DNA from 3 places in the Metabacillus elymi genome. Region 3 is predicted to be linked to each of the others. Evidence: riboswitches for the same ligand, from Rfam matches in the RefSeq annotation. Region 3 holds a riboswitch; each other region holds the start of a gene.
What was found. A riboswitch is a leader RNA that binds a small molecule or an ion and turns the genes downstream of it on or off. The one in region 3 is predicted to bind cyclic di-GMP.
Positions count from the first base shown of each region.

Region 1: another riboswitch for cyclic di-GMP. It lies ahead of HUW50_RS20440 (HNH endonuclease); the one in region 3 lies ahead of HUW50_RS07625 (anti-repressor SinI family protein).
Region 2: another riboswitch for cyclic di-GMP. It lies ahead of HUW50_RS00550 (anti-repressor SinI family protein); the one in region 3 lies ahead of HUW50_RS07625 (anti-repressor SinI family protein).

Region 1 is NZ_CP055263.1:4,441,356-4,448,534, forward strand. It holds gene HUW50_RS27165 (excalibur calcium-binding domain-containing protein) at 1-513, shown strand, start outside; gene HUW50_RS20430 (hypothetical protein) at 843-2,033, shown strand; gene HUW50_RS20435 (nuclease-related domain-containing protein) at 2,241-3,095, shown strand; gene HUW50_RS20440 (HNH endonuclease) at 3,198-4,076, opposite strand; cyclic di-GMP riboswitch class I at 4,149-4,231, opposite strand; gene HUW50_RS20445 (thermonuclease family protein) at 4,435-5,247, shown strand; gene HUW50_RS20450 (HNH endonuclease) at 5,732-6,973, shown strand; gene HUW50_RS20455 (helix-turn-helix domain-containing protein) at 7,114-7,179, shown strand, end outside.
Region 2 is NZ_CP055263.1:111,771-118,949, reverse strand. It holds gene HUW50_RS00580 (ABC transporter ATP-binding protein) at 1-1,600, opposite strand, end outside; gene HUW50_RS00575 (signal peptidase I) at 1,597-2,070, opposite strand; gene HUW50_RS00570 (PqqD family protein) at 2,060-2,326, opposite strand; gene HUW50_RS00565 (hypothetical protein) at 2,326-3,111, opposite strand; gene HUW50_RS00560 (hypothetical protein) at 3,170-3,376, opposite strand; gene HUW50_RS00555 (helix-turn-helix domain-containing protein) at 3,644-3,979, opposite strand; gene HUW50_RS00550 (anti-repressor SinI family protein) at 4,082-4,228, opposite strand; cyclic di-GMP riboswitch class I at 4,260-4,342, opposite strand; gene HUW50_RS00545 (YqhG family protein) at 4,706-5,503, opposite strand; gene HUW50_RS00540 (DEAD/DEAH box helicase) at 5,628-7,179, opposite strand, start outside.
Region 3 is NZ_CP055263.1:1,581,946-1,589,124, forward strand. It holds gene HUW50_RS07605 (CpsD/CapB family tyrosine-protein kinase) at 111-812, opposite strand; gene HUW50_RS07610 (YveK family protein) at 802-1,548, opposite strand; gene HUW50_RS27000 (hypothetical protein) at 1,899-2,030, opposite strand; gene HUW50_RS27005 (hypothetical protein) at 2,325-2,456, shown strand; gene HUW50_RS07615 (VanZ family protein) at 2,539-2,982, shown strand; cyclic di-GMP riboswitch class I at 3,475-3,558, opposite strand; gene HUW50_RS27495 (Spo0E family sporulation regulatory protein-aspartic acid phosphatase) at 3,667-3,870, opposite strand; gene HUW50_RS07625 (anti-repressor SinI family protein) at 3,954-4,085, opposite strand; cyclic di-GMP riboswitch class I at 4,112-4,195, opposite strand; gene HUW50_RS07630 (DUF3221 domain-containing protein) at 4,434-4,955, opposite strand; gene HUW50_RS27010 (hypothetical protein) at 5,224-5,346, shown strand; gene HUW50_RS07635 (hypothetical protein) at 5,390-5,602, opposite strand; gene HUW50_RS07640 (LytR family transcriptional regulator) at 6,250-6,408, opposite strand; gene HUW50_RS07645 (ROK family protein) at 6,737-7,179, opposite strand, start outside.

The sequences.
Region 1 (7,179 bases), 2.9 Mb from region 3:
GTAAAAGATATTAATGATATTGTTATAAGTTACAAAATAAATGAAAACGAAGAGATAGAAGCTAATTACTCACATCAAGAAACAGTATTTGGAAAGGTTGGTCAAAAGATTAGTATTGTAAGAGAAGAGTCTAATACATCAGATGTGAATACAAGAATTTTATACTCTGCTCAAAATGATCCATATTCAGTAGATGCAACTACAGGGGAGATTCTTGCATCAGACATTATCACTGTGACTATTATTCCAAATGGTTATGATTGGGACAAGGCATTTGGGGTATATATAAACGCACTTGATGAATCAATAATAAGTCCAGAGATAGATGAGTACATACCAGCAGAGGAAGACACATATAACAGTGATGATTTTATTAAAGGCTTTGTCGGAGATGTAGATTGTACAGATTTTGCATCACAGGCTGAAGCACAAGCTTTTTTTGATGCGGAAGGACCTAGTGATCCTCATGACTTGGATAGGGACAGTGATGGATTAGCTTGTGAATCAAATTAAGCATTAACAAAGAAAAAGTAGTGTTCTTGCATTGTAGCTGTATAGGTTATTGGTTTCTGCAATTTGTGTATCATTTAAAAGCAAATAAAATTTGAATTTTATCTAGATATCATTTGGAATTTTTTGTTACTATTTAACTTTATTAATAAACACACACTAAGGGGTGGGGAATTTTGGCTATTCATCAAGAACCAATTAACAATATATATTCACTCATTTTATATATATTGTTATATAGAAATAAACACTGTTAAACATTTCAAGCTAGTATGTTAGATTATAAGAGTTTTGTTACTATTTGTAAATTTAATATGAAAGGGATACGAATCTTGAAGACAGTTATAAATCATATAGAGAAAAAATTACCTTGGGGGATAATTGGGGGACTATTAGGGATTATTGGTTTAATTGTAGGGATTTATTATGCAGTCTATTACGAAAAAAAAGCCGAGGTTAGCTTTCAGATAGTGAGTGAATCAGATATATTAGATGTACGGAAGCCATTAAAGGAACTAGACATCTATTTCGAGGGAGAAGATATACAAAAAGATAATCTTAACCTAAAGGTTATTAAATTCAAAGTTGTCAATACAGGACAAGTCGATATTCTGCAAAACTTCTATGATGTAAACGAAGATTGGGGATTCAAAATAAGTAGTGGTAAGATTATTGAGATTAGACCCACTAAAACAAATTCAGCTTATCTTGAAAAAAATATTAAACCAGTTCAAGTTTATACTGATTTCATTAAATTAAAAAAAATAATATTAGAGAAAGAAAAGTATGTTACATTCGAAATTCTAGTTCTGCATGATAAAAATTCCCCTCCGCATATAGTTCCAGTTGGTAAAATTGCAGGCATTGATAAGATTGTTATAACAGACTCCATTGATGAAAAGGAAAAGACGTCTTTTTGGAGCGACTTATTTTATGGGAAGTTACACATGCATATAATTAGAGCACTTATATATTTTATTGTATTGTTATTTTTACTTATAAGTATAATATCAGTAATAACATTATTCTCTAGTATTAGTGATAAGTTGAGGAGTAAGAAAAGAAGAAGGAAACTTGAAAGAATGACGCTACCTTCAGGTAATGATGATTCAAGTTTAGAATTAATTTATAACGCATATATAGATGGTAGATTCGACTTTCTTAAGAAACTAAATAATACCTTAAAATCTAACACTGACATAACCAAAAGAATTGAAAGAATGAAATTGTTAAAAAAACACAAAGAAGAACTTGGGATACTTGCTTACGTAGCACCAGAGGAAAATATGAGTGAGCATAAAATAGGTATTCAAAGGTATCCAATTGATTTTGAATATTGGAATGAACAGGAGTATCTGTTAAGGAGAGAAAGGTTAATAGAGTATCGAATGGGTATTCAAGAACTTGATAATGTAATCAGTGAGCTTGTTAAAAATGAAAAAATAATTATTCAGGAACAAAAAGCAATAGTTGATGATGAGTTCCAAAATGTATTAAATATGATTATTGCAGTAATTTCTTAATTAATACAGTGTAAATATAGTCAGAATATAAAGTTTTTAACTAACGGTTGATTTAAGCTTAAAAGGACTGCAACAACAAGTCCTTTTTTGAGCGATTAAAGAGTGTTGAAAGTCAAATCATTAAAAAGTTGGGATTATCTTTCTTAAATTTATTATGAATATACCGATATAAAAGGCAATAGGTCAAATATTGTTAGGAGTATAAGTATGTTCACCAAATTTTTTAAAAAGAACAAAGTAAAGAAGACATTTGATACCAAAAAAACTACACCACAATCAAATCAAGTACAAAATATAAATAAGGTAAAACCAACAAGAATCGGAGACATTGGAGAGTATAAGATTAATATACAACTAGATCAAATACCAAAAGATTGTAGATATCTTTCCGATATACTAGTACCAAATTCAAAATCAAAGTCGGGCTATAGTCAAATAGACCATGTTGTTTTAACGCCATATGCAGTTTTTGTTATTGAGACAAAGAATTATCAAGGAACAATATATGGAGGTAAAGATAGAAAGACATGGTCTGTGAATGGGAAATTTAATATGCTTAATCCGTTCCATCAGAACTATGGTCATATCTCAGCATTAAAAGCTATCGTCCCAATAGAAAATACAAACATTGTATCAATGGTATCCTTCACTAAACGGTGTACATTTAAAGTTGATTTAGAGTTAAGGAAAATCCAATCAAAGAACTTAATTGTTTATGATATTGAATTGTTTGAGTTCATAAATAGGAAGTTGAATGTGCTGAAGCTTCAGAATGGGTCACCAGTGTATTCTGAAAATGATATAGTACAAATGTACCAGAAGGTAGAACGAGCTAATATACGCGATTCTGAGGTTAGAGAACGTCATGTGCGACTGCTTAAATCAAATGCTACTAAAGAGACTTCTAATGGTGTTCAAAAGAAGACATCTTTAGACAAATGCAAAGTATGTGGTACAGTTGTTCCTTTAAAAGTTAAGGAATATTGTCTGTCTAACAATAAGAGGTTCAAAGGTGAAATATACTGTTTCGAACATCAAAAAATAGTTGTTAATAAGGGATAAAGGGGGAGAACTACTAAGCACTTACTAATATATTAGAAAGTGCTTAGTAAAAATTATTACAATCTTGATAAAAAAGAAATGGAAACTTAATACAGTTGGATTTTAACGATATTCAACTCCGCCTGCCCAAAGCTCTCTACCACCTGTATGTCCAGTATTATGATGAGTTTCTTCATTTACAAGTTGTAGGATTCCAGGGGATTCATTATGATGCCATGTATAGCCTTCTGGAGTGTTACCTTGAGATAATTGCTCAATATCAGTTTTGTCTAGGTCCAATTCATTAGCAAGACTAGGATTTGTTTGTATTTCTTCATATAATTCATTATTTGCATATGAAAAATGTACTGAATCACTTTGTAGATACATGTTTTCGGGTAAAGTAATTTCATAGGCAGTTTCAAAAACTGGGAAAGCACTAGTTTTAATTTCTCCATTAGGCAACTCAACAGTCTTTGTTTCAAATGGTACTCCTGTCTCTGGATGTACATCTCCCGACAAATGATCATTTCTTGTATCCAATTCTTCAGCATCAACAACATCTGCACCATCTACAAAATCAACTACACCAATTGCTAACGTTGATACAACGGCAACTTTTCCTATATTCTTAACACCTTGTAAAGCTTGTTCGCTGTCACCAGATTTTAATCCTTGATAAGTTGTCCCAGCACTCTTTACTGTGTATTCGATAGTGTTACCCAGTCCTTTTAGAGTTCTTCCAGTAGAGTCCTTAAGGTCACCAAAACCTTCTTGTTTAGCTAAATCATCTTGTTTTATTAAACCGTATGTACCTTTAACTGCTCCGTCTACAAATTGCCCTGCATTATCAAGAGCAATAGTTGATGCTTGTTTAATACCATCTCCAACTTCTTCAACCCATTTAGAGCCTACAGTTTTTCCAACTACTTTTACACCACCACCTATAATACCTCCACCTATAGTACCAATTCCCTTACCTATCGCCCGAAAAAAAGCCATGTTAATATTCCCCTTTACAATATTATTATCAAAATAGAAAAAACGCCCTAAAAGGGCGTTGAAATCTATAAAAGATGCAACTGGCTGGTATACCTTAACAGATTAGCCCTTAAGTTTTGCTTCCCAATTTTTCAAATGGTTTGCCAATATTTCAACTTTTTAGTATTTATTACCTATGATTATAATACTATAAAATTCTAGTTGTTCAATATAGTTTATATAAAAGTTTTATATACTAAAAGATTACTCTATAAAAATTGTTAGAATTACCATCTATTAAATCTTTCGTCCTAGTGCTTTTTCTTCTGTATGGTAATATATTTGTAGAGGGTTTTACATAAAATAGGAGGTTTTTCCATTGAGATGGCATTATATTTTATATCTTTTTATTTTTACATTTCTTTTTACATTAATAACTCCAGCTGAAGCACATAATGGCGGTAGAGATGAGCTTGGTGGTCACTTTAGAAGAGCAGACTGTATGTACCTGTTACATAGCCCAACTCCTTTAGCGGAGTCAGCAAAGAATAAACAAGAGCTTATTCAATTGATTAAACAAAATAACACAAATTCAACATGTACATCTGGTTTAAATGAATCGAAACTTGACCTTGAAGGATATACAATTTCTAGTGAAGGTACTTCAAAACAGTCGACACAAGAAGTAAGAGATGACCAACCTAAACCCAATGCCACTACTACTTCAAAAACTGCAACTCCATTGGCGATGGGAAAAAAATATCCAGCTACGCTAGATAAATGTACAGATGGAGATACAGCAAATTTTAATGTGAACGGTCAAATCTATAAAACCCGATTTCTCTATATCGATACACCAGAGAGCACCATTGAACAAGAACCTTTTGGGATAGAAGCATCAGATTTTACATGTAACTTTTTAAAGCAGGGTAAGATAACACTTGAAACAGATGGTGGAGAGATTTTTGACAAGTATGATAGATTGCTTGCTTGGGTATTTGTAAATGATCAGTTACATCAAGAAGCAATAACTAAAGCGGGATTAGTAGAAGATTTCTACGACTATGGTGATTATAAATACGAGGATAGAATAATCTCAGCAATGGACTACGCAACTAGTAATTATGTTGGGATGTATTCTCAAAATAAACCTAAAGAAGAAGTTGAGCCAGTACAAAAGGAAGAACAATAACAAAAAGAAACTGTAAATGAACAAGAAAATCAAGTAACAGAAGATAAGAATGTTGTAGCGAAAAAAACAGATAATAGTCAAGATAACAATGAGACAGATAAAGAGAATTCTGTAGAAGAAGTAAAAGCTGGTAAATCTGATAATGATGAACAGCTATCAAGTGAAGAGATTGAGGGAACGGAAGAAGTAACAGAGATAAGTGGTGGTCTTGCAATTTTCATATTAGTTGTAGTTGTCTTATTTTATATGTTACCTATGATTAAAGCCAAGCTAGGTGTTAGACCTTTAATTGTTCATAAGCTAAGATCAAAGAGACTGTGGGTCAATATTTTACTTGGAATATTATTCATTGGTGCTTGGTTTATTACTATGATCTTTGTTCTAATAGAATTGGTACACCTAATTGTAGGTAGAAAACAAAAAAAAGAGTTCTCTTAGTGAGAGCTCTTTAAAAATGTTTTGAAATTTTCGTAATGGGGGACTTATGTTGAACGATGAATATAAATTTGAAATATTGAGAGTAGTGGCTCTAAGGTTAAAGAATTCTCAAGCTATATTTGAGCGACGTCCTAAAGAAAATAAATACAGGGTAAGAATACCAGTAAATAAACAAGATGGATATCTAATTGACTTTTCTACTAAAGTTCCAGATGGAGTAAGAATTTGTTATGTGTTAGATATAGATGAGAAAAATTCAGAACGAAGAGCAGGTCTTGAACTGGATATGAAAGAGAATGAAGAATTTATTACTCGACTTTTTGATGCACAAGTTTTTAGAAAAAAAGATGATGCTAAAGTTTGTGCAGATGGTCTAATGAAGTGGATAAAGATAGGTAGTCATAGACGTATGGGATTTTATCAGTTTGTTAGATTTCATGAGTTTGGAGACTATTCTATAGATACTTTATCTAATGAAATTGTTTCCAATGTAGAGATTTTTATGGGAAATGTTACTAAGTATCTTTCGAGGAATTCATTCAGCGAAGAATTAATTGCTAAAAAAACAGATGGGCAAATGGAAACTTTACCTGTACTTGAGCCAGTTAATCGTTCAAGTGAGTTTAATTCATACAAAGAACAAATTAGAGATAGTGTAATTTATGAATATTTATTTAAATCAAGAAGCCATAGATGGATAGATGCAAACATAATTGGTCTTGACTCAGATGAGAGCAGAGGTTACCAAACTATGGGGATTTTACATCACATTGGTTTGAAAAATGAGCACAAAGGTTTATTTCAAGACTATAGTTTAGAAGCTGCTATTAATGTATTGGAAATGCAATCCAGTGAATTTAGCTTAGTTTTAGAATCATTGAAAAGGTTTCAAGGAATTGAAAGTACAATAGCTAGTTTTAATGAACAGATTAAAGAAGATATTGATTCAGAACTTGCAGAGGAAGATCAATACGATAAAGAGGGTGCAGTAAAGGAATACTTTGGCAAACGCTATGAACGAAGTATAGAAAATAGAAGGAAAGCCATTGAATTACATGGGTTTAGTTGTGTGGTTTGTGATTTTAATTTTGAAGAAACCTATGGTGAGCGGGGAAAAGATTTCATTGAAGTACATCATGTTAAACCATTAAGTACAATTAAAGGAGAAGTTGAGGTAAATCCAGTAACTGATCTAGTTCCAGTTTGCTCTAATTGTCATCGAATGATTCATAGAAAAAAAGACCAAGTGTTGACAATAGATGAATTGAAAGGAATATTAAATCTGTAAACTGATTATTAACACTAACTGGAATTTATACAAATAATTTACAAATGGTTAATGGTTCATCAAAACTCTTATGGTTAAATAGTCTTAGGATTATTTACATAAGAGTTTTTTGTTTCAAATATTATAGAAATGAGGGTGAAATGATGATTGTCGGTAAAAGGTTGAGAGAATTAAGAGTGAGTAAAGGCTTATCGTTAAATGAAGTC
Region 2 (7,179 bases), 1.5 Mb from region 3:
GTCGATCCAACGCTACCTTAACCTGAAATTCTGATTCGCTGTCCAATGCAGAAGTCGCCTCATCAAGCAATAGAATTGGTGCATCCTTTAATATTGCCCTGGCAATACTCAACCGCTGTTTTTGTCCTCCAGATAATCGAACTCCGCGTTCTCCAATTTCGGTATCATATTGATCAGGGAGAGTTAAGATGAATTCATGAATGTTTGCATGAATCGTAGCATTTATCATTTCTAATTCCGTTATGTCAGGACGAGCTAATAAAAGATTGTCTTTAATCGTTCCACTAAATAAGAAGGTTTCTTGGGCAACGTAGGAAAAAGAACTTCTTAAAGTGGAGGGGGAGAGCTCGTTAATCAACATATCATTCAATAAAATCTGACCAGATTGAGGTTGATATAATCCTTGTATTAAATTAAATAAAGTAGTTTTTCCGGCACCGCTCGGCCCTACAAAGGCAACTATTTTACCAGTTGGAATATCTAAGTTCATTTGTTTAAGTATTTCTGTTTTTGGATCGTAGGAAAAGGTAACATTTTTAAATTTGATTGATTTAGGTTGAGTACTATTCTGCGTATAGGTCGGAAATTCTAATACCTCAGATTCTACATCTAACACCTTTGATATTCTTTCTACGGCAGAAGCTGAACTTTGGAAGCTTCCCCATAATCCTGCTAGTCCTGTTAAAGGATTAATGAGATGCTGCATAAGGGTGACAAAGGTTAGTAAAGAGCCAACTGTAATTTGTCCGTTTGATACGAAAAAAGCACCAAGACAAAGGCTAATGATATAGGCAATAGACGATATTGCTCCTCCAGCAACATAAAAGGTACCGCGTAGCTTCGCGTTCTTCATCTCTAAATGGAAGAACTCATGATTTTGACTAGCGAATTTCTTTGCAAAAAATCCCTCAAGAAGAAACGAACGTATAACTGAGAGACCTTGGAACGTCTCACTTAAGTTGCTATTAATATCCCCAATTTTATTGTAGATCGTTCTACTGTTATTTCTAATTAATATTCCGAATACACCACCAACTACTATTGCAATAGGAATAATTAGAAGACTAAGAACGGATAATTGCCAATTAATTTGGAGCATATAGAAAAAAACGGCCATTGAGATTAATGGCAGCTGGATGAGATAAATAAGATTGCTTCCAATGACGCCATCAATACAATTGATATCATTAGTAAAATGAGTTAATAGGTCACCTGAGCGTATTTTTGATCGTTTGTCTGTTGGTAATAACAAGATTTGTTTAAGCACATGTTCCTTTAAATCTCTTTTAATCTTGCTAGTAACATAGGATTGTAAGTAGGTATTGAAATAGGTTACGAATAAGCTAATCGTAATTAATGATAAAATGATCGGAATAAGTGATTTTAGTTTATCAAATTGACCTTGGACTGCGGCATCTGTGATCGTACCAAAGAACCAAGCAAATCCAATCGTTAGAAAGATTTCTATAAATAAAATAAGGATAAGTCCAGAATAAGCTTTCCAACTTTTAAGGATATAAGGTCCTAGCAATTGAAAAGTTTTTTGTATACCTTTAAGGTTGAACTCTTTTATTACTGAAGCTATTTTGAATCCAATCATATTGAAACTCCATATCGCGTCTTAATAGATTCCTTAAATGAAAGGTAGCTTTTTAATACTTTTGAGATATAGGGAACAGATACAATCATGTAACCCCATAAAATAGCTGATAAATCAGTTATGTACACTTTCTTTTTTTGTTTATTAATTGTAACTAGTTTGCCAATGATTTGATCTTGACTGATTAGTTCATCTGAACAAAGATTTGTATCACCTTTAAGCTCATATTTAAGTTGATCATTTACTTTTTTTTCTCTTAAAAATCGGTGAGCGATGAGTTGACCTGTTGAAGAATGATAGAGTAGGATATCACCTTTTTTTACTGTTTTTTCATTAAACTCAACAAATCGGCAAATGTTTCCCTTTTGAATAAATGGATACATACTTGTTCCATAAGAAGGTAGATCCATCCATCCATATTTTTGCATCGTTCTTATTAGAAGATCGACAGTATCTTTATTAAACTGCATGGTGCACCAATCCATATTCTATGAGTTCTCCTAAAAACTCTTCAATATCTGTTAGTAGAGATTCATTTTGCAAGTCGTATTTTTGTTTTATTGATTGACTTAGTGAGCCACTTGATTGCGGTTGCTCGAGCAATGTCCAACAAAATCCACCTATAGCATTCAGTTTTGTTACCGTGAAATTATCAGTATTCATAATAATCCACTCATCATCAAGATGAACTGTTTCATAATCACTTTTTTTGATATATTGTTTCATTAAGAGATCATCTCCCAAAAGCTGTTGTTTTTTTGAAAGTGTAGGTCATAGACAGGGACCTGATTCACTAACTTATTTAACAAATGAAATATTCTTTTTGTTTCATCAGGACTATTGGTCCAGTAAAACACTTTATCCATGAGCTGTAATAGTCCAGTTGATTTTGATAATTTGGTTCGTTCATTATTTACCGACTGGTGTAGCAGTTGAATACTTTTTAAGGTGTGAGTTTCAGAATGACATTTTCCCTCTAGTTCACTTCTAAATGGGGAGTCAAATACTTTGACTTCTTCAGGAGTGATTTTTATGATAGTTGCTTCATCAGATAGTAGCTCTCGAGGATAAGATAATTTAGCAACTGTTGATTTTCCAGCACCAGATTGACCTGAAAAGATATGTGCTCCACTGTTCTCGAGTACACATGAAGAATGCAATAAAATTCCCCAGTTGTTATGGACGAGAAAAGAACTATATAGATTCATTAAAGCGTGTTTTAAAGCTAGATCGTTATGTATGGAAATTGTAGATTTTTTGTATTCTAGGTCTACTTCTATTAAGTAATCTGCTCTTTTATAGGAAATTGCTCCGCTTGTTTTGAGAATAGAAACATGATAATCAACAAAAGAAATTCCATAACCTTCTATAATATGAATGGAGAAATCTGGTTTATCATTTATATTATCATCTATTAAAAAGAAATTTCGATTAAACATTTTCATTACTGTACTAGAATGACTTGAAATAAAAATAAGGTGTTCACCTATTTTTATCTGTTTTCTATACATGATAAATGACTCCTTATTTTATACAGAGGTCAACTGATTAATTGACCTCCCAATTTCATTATTTATTTTTGCCTTTCCCCTGTCCAGGGGCCCCAGCGCCACCTGGTGTAGGATTCGGATTGTTCGGTGGCCAATTTACACCATCATTCCCTGTTCCAGGATGGTTTAGATTTCCTCTACCCGGGTTCCAACTCTGCGCAGTCTCAAACCGAATCGCCTGATGCTCCAAAACCATCGGACGATTTTCACTAATTTTACCTGTCATTTTCTCACCTCCTCCGTTCATTTCTTTATAAAGAACAAACGGAGTAAAAAAATCACAAAATATAGTATATTCGTACTATTTTGTTCTCTATAACATTATAAAGCGTATAAGTTAATATGAAAAGGGGAAAGTTTCGACATAGAAATAGGAATTTTGACAATTGACATATTCATAAGTAGAAATAGGGTAGGGGGTGGTATTCAATAAAACGAACAATAACAAAACAAAAAGAGCATCATCGGCGATCAAAAATCACCAACCATGCCCTCATTTATCATTATCATTCTGTAGCTTCCATTTATTAAATTCCAAAAACTCGCGAAATTGATCTTTGGAGACACCTGATTTCATGGCGTCTTGAACGAGCTTTGTCCATTCGTTGTCAAGTTCCTGTGGGTTTGTTTCACTTTGTTCATCGAGAAGGGTGTTAACGGAAACGCCTAGAACGGATGAAACTTTTTCTAAAAATTGTACAGAAGGATTTGACTGGAGATTGCGTTCAATCGAACTTAGGTAGGATTTTGCAACTCCTGCTCTTTCAGCTAGTTCAGATAAAGATAAATTTTTTTGAGTTCTATATTTTTTAATTCGTGGACCAATCACGTCAAAGATCACCTTCCTTGTTAGCAATAGTATAACATATAAAGAAGGTTTTGTTTTATATGAAGAACATCTTATCAAAAAATTTACAAAGCCCTATTTTATTCATTTTACAGGGCTTCCCTTTTCAACTAAAAATTCTTTTATTTCCTCTACACTAATACCCACTTCAAGTGCCTCTAAAATCATCTCTACCCATTCGCGGTCAAGATGGCTTTCCTTTGTAATACGATCAATGATTTCAATATTCAACTTATACCCTCCTAAAATACTTGCCTGTATTTCAGGCAGTCCAGCCATCATAGTAAGAACGTTAGACCTGTGACTTTGCGTCCCTATTTTTCAATAGGTTTGCCCTTTGACTGAATAATTGTCATTATTTGATATTGGGAATTGATACAAAAGTCCTTTTTATGTATCTATCAATATATCTACTCTTATTATAAAAAGGAATTTAAAGGAAGTGTGCAGAACTATGTCGAGAGATAAAAATTTATATCAAAATGGTAAATGTAATATTAATGTAATGTTACATGGGTGTAAATGCCTATTTAACTGAGTTTAAACAAGTATTTTTAGCACATCTTTATTTAAACTTTAAGAAAACTTTAAGAAAAGTTAAAAATATAAAAATTAATTTTTGTCGAATTATCTATCTTTTTTGCAAAAATCATAAAAGGAGACAAAAAACAAGCAATTGTACCTACCAATTGCTTGTTTAACGGTAACCTATTTAAAGATTGCTTGAGGGGTTAAATAAAATATACCGCCATTTTGCACTGATACATTAATTTGTGGTTCATAAAGCTCGCGCAAAGCTTCCTTCTCTAAATGGTAGCAGTCAGGCTTTTCGTCTAAGTCTTCATAAAAGTGATCTAGAAGCTTTAGGTCTTCATTCCATCGTTGCCTTGCAGAGTCTGCCCATGAATGATCTTGTCTGCTAATGCTTTGTTCAATAAACTGTTCAATTCGTTTTAGTCCGCTTTGCGGTTTGATTAGTGGAGTCATATTAAAGCATAGATCAGGTATTTTTGGTGTGAGTTCGAGTTTTTCTAACTTTTCTTGAAAGTTTTCTACCAAGGTTCCACTTACGAGATGCAGACCGATTGAGTGTAGCTGATCTTTTTTCATATCACATTGATAAGATACCATGAAATTGGCGCAAAGCCAGGGGTGTAAAGGAATGCTCCCACCTGGAGAAGTGACTTTTTCAAATAAGCGAATGTAGCTACCTAGACGTGTAGTTGATTGAAAGATTTGATGTAGGCGTGGGGCGCCGAAATGCATGACCTCACCCTTTAGATCACCAGGAGCTTTTTGTTGATCTGTTATTAATGTTAGTTTCATTGGGTTTGGAACTCCATTTGTTTTTTCTAGATAATGCCAATAAAAAGGCCGATTCATTAACTCCTTATCCATGTTGATTGTTAATTGGACGGTCATATAGCCGGGTTCATTTTCGATGATGTCACAGGAATTTGCCTTGAAGAAGCTTTCTAAATAGCTATGAATTTTTTCCTGCTGCATGATGTTTCCACCTTTCAAACTAGCATATTAATTAAAAAATATTTTTTGTACTAAGTATTTGTGTCTAGCCACTAAAGGATTAGATATTCCTTTAGTGGCTTATACTTTTCGAAGCTGAATATTACTATTGATTTCCACTAGCAGCCTTTCTTTGCTCTTGAGAATGCTGAGCATAATCAAGGATTGAGGTTAAGTTTTCCATCTTGATTTTCATTTCGCCGTCACTTTTCGAATTGTACATAATGTCTTGGATGTGCTCTTCGAAATTTTTAATTTCTAATCTTGTTAAAATCTCATCTAGTTCACCAATGACTTTTTCAAACAAATGTATTTTTTCATATAAAAGCTTTAGGATGTGTTCTTCCATTGTGTTTCTTGTTGCCATATTGTAAATATGGACATCATGCTCTTGTCCTAGACGATGAATCCGGCCGATTCGTTGCTCAAGTCTCATTGGATTCCAAGGTAAGTCGTAATTGATGATGTTGTGACAGAATTGAAGATTGATCCCTTCACCGCCAGCTTCTGTTGCAATAAGAACTTGCACTCGATTTTTGAAGAGTTCCTTCATCCAGTCTTTTTTTCCACGTTTAAAGCCGCCACGGAAGGGAACAGAAGTAATGCCGTTTTGCTGTAAAAACCATTGTAGATAAAATTGAGTAGCTCTGTATTCCGTGAAAATGATTACTTTGTCGTTAATGTTTTTAATGAGCTCAACAACCTTTAGAGCTTTTGTATTTTGTGTGACACCATCGATCGCCATCATAATGTCTTTAATTACGTTATTAGGCAGAACGGCTTCTTCTTCCTCTGGGCGATCTAGCATTTTCTTTAATGTCATATAAACAGCTTCGCGACTGCTGCATGCTTCACGTTGAAGTGTCATGATTGAAAATGTATTTGCCGCATATTGAGAGGAAGTTTTTAATGCTGAAATCGTGTCATATAGATGTTGTTCTGTTTCTGAAAAGTCGATTGGCACGGTTTCAACATGGCGTTTTGGCCAATCGATTCCAGTGTCACCACGGCGATTTCGAATCATGACCTTATTTATTAACTCTCGTAAATGTTCATGATCCTCTAATGAACGTTCTTTTGCTGAAAAAACCTCTGTAAAGTATGCCTCATTCCCAAGGTGCCCTGGCTTTAGTAGGGACACGAGGTTGAAAATTTCTTCTACTCTGTTTTGAACAGGTGTAGCAGTTAACAATAAACAATATTTTTTCTTTAAATTTTGTACAAATTCATAGTTTTTGGTTTTATTATTTTTAAGCTTGTGAGCTTCATCAATGATCACAAGATCGTAGGATTGTTCATAGACTATTTCACGGTGTGGGCTGCGTTTTGCTGTATCAATCGAGGATACAACAACATCACATGATTCCCATACATAGCTTTTCTTTTGCTCAACAGCTGGAATGAAAAATTTTTCAGTTAGCTCTCGAGCCCATTGGGAAACAAGTGATGCAGGAACTAAGATTAATACCTTTTTTACAAGACCACGAATCATATATTCTTTTAAAATTAGTCCTGCTTCAATCGTTTTTCCTAAACCAACTTCATCGGCTAAAATGGCTTTTCCATTCATTTTTTCCACCACTCTTTGCGCAACCTCTAATTGATGAGGCAGCGGGGTGAAATGTGGAAGGTGCTTAGGTGCTTGTAAGCCTTCAAAT
Region 3 (7,179 bases):
CAAGGGAATTTATTGGTTATTATCTATTTCTATTTCCCTATAATTTTGGCTTAAGTAATCGTATCACGGTCAAAAAACAAAGAAAAGGGGGGTATATTGTCGAAATATGACTATTTTCCCCCGTAGTAATAATAATATTGGCTATCTTGTACCTTCTTGTTGTTTAATACTACTCCTAAGATCTTCGCTTTTGCACTATCAAGAAGTTCTTTTGCTTTCTTTGCAGACTCTATCTCTGTTTTCCCACTACTAACAACAAGAACGACACCATCTGTTAAATTAGACAACACTTGAGCATCTGTTACAGCTAATACTGGTGGTGAATCAAGAATGATTACATCATACTCATTCTTTGCTTTCTCCAATAACATTTGCATTCCTTTTGAACCAAGAATCTCTGACGGATTTGGTGGAATTGGTCCACTAGTCAACACCCAAAGATTGTCTTGATCAGTTGTTTTCACCGCTTCATCTAGTGTTGCTTGTCTTGTTAAAACATTCGACAAACCAACATGATTCTCCGTACGGAAAGTGTAATGAGAAGTTGGTTTACGTAAATCCGCATCAATTAGTAATACACGTTTCCCTTGCTGAGCAAACACAACAGCCAAATTTGCAGTTGTTGTTGACTTCCCTTCAGCTGGACCAGAAGATGTAACAATCATCGTTTGTAGATCTTCATCAACACTAGAAAATTGAATATTCGTTCTCACCGTTCGAAATTGCTCTGCAATTGGTGATTTTGGACTTGTAAATGAAATTAAACTTCTGTTTTGCAGTTGAAATAATTGCTTTCGATCCTTACGAGCCAACTGACTCACCTCGCGTTCTAATCATTGATGATTTACTAGCATGTTCGTTTGCTTCGCCATCCATATTAATCGTAGTAATAGCACCTAATACCGGTAAACCCAGTTGATTTTCAATGTCTTGCTCTGTTTTGATTGTATTATCAAGATATTCAAGCAAAAAGGCTAAACCAACACCAGCCATTAATCCTACTACCAATGCAATCGCCATGTTTAATACTGGCTGAGGCTTTATTGGTGATGGATCTTCACCTAATTGAGCTTTCGTTAAGATGGTTACATTATCAACATTCATAATTTTAGAAATTTCAGTTTGAAAGGTTGTTGCGATTGAATTTGCAATATTTGCTGCCTTTTGTGGATCTTCATTTTGAACTGTAATGTTTACAACCTGTGAGTTTTGTTCACTTGAAACAGTTACTAATCCATTAAGTGCTCCAGCTGACATATCAAGTTTTTCCTTTTGAATGACTCTATCTAATATTGCAGGACTTTTGATGATAACGTTGTAAGTGTTTATTAATTGAAGGTTTGTCTGTACTTCTCCAGCGTTATAGACCTGTTCATCAGACTTTGATTGGTTTACGAGAATTTGTGTTGAGGATTGGTAAATAGGTGTTAAGAGAAAATAACTAACTATTCCACTTGTTGCCGTTGCAATAGCTGCAATAATTATAATAAGTGAGAGACGTTTCTTTAAAGTTTGAAACAGCTCCTTCAAGCTGATAGTTTCTTCCATGATAACCTCCAAAGATTTTAATCTATTAATTTAGTACGACTTGACTATTATAAAGAAATATAATGACTATTTCCACAAGAAATCTACAATTTCTTACAGAAAAGGATACTATTCTTCTTGTTTTTCACTTACAAAACTTATTTTACCATCTTTTTGTCAGCTTTTTTACATTATTTTTTGGGTAATTTGTACCAAAGTGCTGTTGGAAGTGTTTTCATCCTTTGTATAATGCAGAGTAACAGATTCAAATTTTTTTAAACCTGTCATTATTGGCAGTAAAGATCTGATAAGTCTCACTATAGGTCTTGGGGAGAAGGAACACTACACCCACTGATGGTGGTAGTCTTCCTCTATAATCCGTTTGCTGCAATTGTTACAAGTGCACCGATCACAATTGCTAGAACTGGAAACGAATAAGTGATGAGTTTTTTTCTTAATTCCTTTTTTCTTGAGATTTCTTCTGGTGTTACCCAATTTGCCATCTTTTATGACCCCCTTTTTTTCGACAAAGTTGTCGAATCTTATCTTTATCTTTATATAATATTTCGGCTTGAATTTCTTTACAGTTAATCGTATCTACACCTTAATAACGTGGGTATTACGAACTACATGAATATACTTTGATATTTATATGCACTCAACAGAATAATATTGGAAATTCATTTCGACATTTATCTACAATTAACTTCGTTCTCAAATAAGAACAAAACGGTTCATTTCTGTCTCTTATTGCGGTATAGTCATATTCAAAATAGAGTTAAAGGAGGATAATAGGGATGCCTTTAGTACAATTAAAAGAGGTGTATACACCACTTCGTTTGTTTAGGATCAAACTATTTAAGTGTAAGCAGGATGGGAAGATGTATATTAAGAAGGGAAAAAAACCTGTTAAAAGAATGTTTGCTTAGGCATCTCGTATAGATGCTTTTTTTCATTTAGAGGAATAAATAACTGCATTGGTGTTTATCCTCTTAAAGAGGTGAACTCTAGTTGAAGATCTTTGTTGTTATGCTATATATAGGAATTCTTTTAATGTTTATATGTACGGAGAGTTTGTTTTTGTTCATTACTGAGCAAGAGCTACATTTTCAGTTTACACGTCATCCAAATCTTGCTGATTTTTTTCTTAACGATCTTCGTAGTTTATACGATATTACATATGTTATTCAAAAGCTTGGCCATTTCATTTGTTTTTTCTTTTTGGCCATGTTGCTTTATTGGGCGTTGCAGCGTTGGTTATTGGTTGTGCTTATTTCTGTAGGCTTTGCTTTTTTGACAGAAGTGGCTCAGTTGTTTTTTTCACGGAGTGGTAGGCTGTTGGATGTAGGCTATGATGTTGCAGGGTTGATTTTGTTTATACTTCTATATATGTGCTATCGATTTGTGGAGTGGTTATATAGTAAGGTGTTTACTTCTGAGGTCAGAAGACATTAGTTGAAAGATAGAGCCAATGAATCGTACTAATGATTACATTAGACTGTTAATCATTGGACCGTACCATGAAAATTAATTTTAGCATTAAAATGGAAGGGTCTAAGTTTGTAGAAGAATATTTTAGAGGAGACTTAAGATAACCATTTTATATGGTACTTTCTTTTCTCCTTGCTCGCACAACATAACGCTGATAATGTTTTTTACAATAATTTCTTGCATGACATTTTAAACTACATCCCTCGATCGTGCATATTTTCAAAGGAAGTTAATGATGAATTTACTTGTTACAAGAAAGACATTTAATAAGCTTAGTTCAAATACAGTTACATACAAAAAAATATATAAGGAAAAAGAACCACTCTAAGCAGCTCTTCTCTTCTTCTTCCCACATCTCATACACTGATTTGAATAATAGCTGTATTTGTGGTTCTTTTTAATAAAACAAATAATTGCTTTGATTTTTTTCAACCGCAGCAGCCCCCTGAATGTAAATCCGGTAGTCCAGCCACCATAGTGTTAAACCTTAGGTCTGTAACTTTGCGACCCTATTTTTCAATAGGTTAGCCTTTTTCTGATTTTTAAATTTATTATTTCCTTATGTAAATGATATTTGTGAAAATGGTACCATAATTGGAATTAAATTAGGAAAATATAAATTGACAAAATTCATCATGGATTTCACCGTTATAGGCTTTTGGTAACAAACCATTTACCTTTGAATTGTTTGATAAGCTGAAGTTCAAATATGTATTTATCCATTTTTTGACCGATAGCTATGGTTTCTGCGTGACTTAATCCATAGATTCTAATGGTTTGTATTAAGTCCTTTCTTATAGTATTTTCTAGTTGATGTTCTACATTTAAGATTGTGTTCCTAGATATATCCATAGATGATTTGGCTCACTCCGTATAAATAATAAAGGTAATTAAGGAAAATGACGTGTTCATAAGATTGTAAAAAAAAAAAGACCTTATTCAGGTCTGGGAGATTGATTGATGAAAGCTTTAATTTCTTCAACAGATATTCCTATTTCTAGTGCGGATAAGATTAATTCTACCCACTCTTTGTCTAGACCTTTTTCTATAATTAAAGAACTTAGCATGTGGATCTCCTAAAATATCAAATATTTTAAGCAGCTCAGCCATCATAGTTGATCACCTTAGACCTGTAGCTTTGCGACCCTATCTTTTGAAAGGTTTGCCCTTTTCTGTTTAAATAACAGAAGTTGTAGTTAAATAGTACTGTTCTTTTCCTATATAATAAATAAATATAAATTGACAAGTTATAGCAAGTATCAACATAATATGTCGAAAGTTATTTTCTTAGTCGTTTTTATTTCTATAGGTTTTAGAGAAGTGACATATTTTTTCATGGAGTGGCTATTTAGTAAGTTTTTTTATATCTGAGGTTAGGAAGCAATAGTTGATGGTTAGCGCTAATGCCTTTTTATTTAGTATTTATCTTCTATTATAAACTCTTCTTTTTCTCCCATGATACTATCCACCTGTATCTTCCATGTGTCTGTTTCCTTATTATAATGAAAGACTGATAAGATTGGAGTTTTTAATTCTTTATTGCTTAAGGCTTTATTGAGCACTTGTTCCTCAGTGAGGTCTGCTCCACTTGGTTTGTGGCTTTCTAGGACGTTTACGGCTTTTGCTTCTGCTTGGCCTGGGTAGGATTCTAGCATGACGTCATAGGAGATGCTGACTTTGTCTCCGATCTTAAGTGTGTCTGGTGTATTTGAAAAGTAGGCTGGGCCATTGGATTGAGTTGCTTCCTTTGGATTGGGGTTTACGACTAATACTGTATTTGCTGTCTTTTCAACGACGTAGCCTTCTAGTTGCATGCTTGTTGCTGGGTCTTCTTTTGGTGGTTGTTCGTTTGATCCTGATGTTGTGGGCTGGTCGTTACCGCAGGCGTATAGTCCGATTGTTGAAATTGTGATGATGAGGGCGAGTTTTCTTTTCATTGTGGGTCCTCCAATATGATATGTAATAAACATCACAGCTTTATCATCATTAGACGGTTTATGATGAGAAGAGTTACAGGTTATCTTGATTGGCTTAAATCCACAAAGAAAGTACTACCAATAATAGTGAGTTTGCCTTATGAATTTCTTGATAAAGTATTCCATAATTTAGGTAATGATGAAAATCTGAAAGTGATGACGGAAAGCTATAGAGGTTCTACTTATAGCAATGCAAGCTAGCTTCCATAAAAAAAAGGAGATTGGTTTGATGACATGGACTACACCTGAAGAGATAGAGAGAACTAGAAAGAGAAAGAAAACTCTTCTTGTGATCGCACTTCCTGTTGTTACGATTGTATTGAGTGCAGCAGTGACGCTTTTATTAAATTAATTTTTCTTAGAAGAGGCCTTACTTGGCCTCTTTTTCATTGTTCTTACTTTAGATACACTTCGAGACTCATTCCGTTTACATGGCTCTTCCAAACCTTTTTATCAAGCTTCTTTGGTTCTTTAAATTCATCAATAAAGATTAGGTCTGAGCCTAATAATGCTGTTAATTCAGCTAGGTTATGAATTTTCTTTAGTGAATGTTCATCATGATGAAAGATGACAGTGACTCTACCTGAGCTACCTGAATTTGATCCCATGCTTTATGCCTCCTATATTTTACGGACTTATTGTTAGTTTTTGTTATTTCTAGCTGATTTATGATTAGTTTGGTGAGATAGGCTTCATTATGTATTGGGAAAGAATAGTATGATACTGGTCAGGTAATGTTATTATTGTGAACTTTGAAGGGGCAATACGCTTTATGAAGTATTTTCTATAGAAGAGGAATTAACATTTTTCATTTCTTAAATTCAAAAAGGCTAAGTGAGTACGCTAATAAGCTGTGATTAAGATGGGTAGTAGGTCTGGTATGGTCTGAACACCTTAGAAATCTTGTAAGACGAGTCCCTACTTTTTTAGGGTAATAGGAACTTGTTTTTTACTTTTTACAGAACAGTTTTAGTTCGTTTTAATCATTTTTTGAAAAGGCTATTTACTTTGAAAGCGTTTTCAAATATTATAAGAACAAGCATACATTAGAAGTTACTTTTACATACGAAGGAGTGTTTGATCATGGAAGAACAAGGAAATGTTTTTAACGGAATTATGTGGGGGATGTTACTAAGTATTCCATTGTGGTTGTCATTCTTTCTTTTATTGAAAAGCTTATTGTGAATTTTTTAAAAGACAAATAGATCGAATCCATTCTTTTACAAGTGAAAGAATGGATTTTTATTTTGGTTTGCTATGCACTTGAATCATCTTTTAATTGCTGCTTTCTTTTCTGGATGTATAGATTTACTGTTTTCTCAATTTGCTCTAACTTATCTACAGAATTAACATCCTGGTTTATATATCTTAATGTCTTTTTTATTGATTTTGGAAGTTTGTCAAAATTCTTCATTTAACACCTCTCGAAAATATTACTATAAATTAGAACAAAAGAGTAGATGGAAAGTAATATTTTCTACTAAACAAGTAATTGGAAATCTTTCATATGTAGTTATTTTAACCACATGCTGAAAAGGTATTACACAAGAATTCATTAGCATCATTGAGAGTTACTGTAAACAAATAAAGGAGCGCTTATTTCATAGAAGTAAGGGAATGTGTGGGAATTTTCGCAAATGATCACATTGTGGTTTTCATTCTTTCTTTTATTGAAAACTATATTGTAAATACATTCTTTTATATAAATAATCCCTCTCAATTACGTGAGAGGGATTATTTTTTTATTTAGGTAACAGTCCTGCACCAATTAAACCCGCCTTTTGATCCAATAAAGCTGGCTTTAGGATGAAGGATTCTCTTAAGCTTGGATACAAATACTGCTTTGTTTTTTCAATTAATGGTTCGAGAATAAGGTCTTTGGATTTCATCACACCGCCGCCGATGACGATTACTTCTGGGTTTACTGTGTGAACGATATTTGCGAGACCAATCGCAAGGTAATTGATCGCTTCGTCGAGAATCTCTTGTGCAGCTTTGTCACCTTGTTCTGCAAGTTGGAACACTCCCTGGGCGCCGTTGGTTATGCCTAGGCGTTCTTGTCCGATGCGACCAATTGCAGTGCCGCTTGCGAGACCCTCTAACGCACCTTTATTTAGACCAGGTCCTTGGTAAGCATTCGGATCTGGATTGACGATCATGTTGCCTATTTCCCCGCAATTTCCTT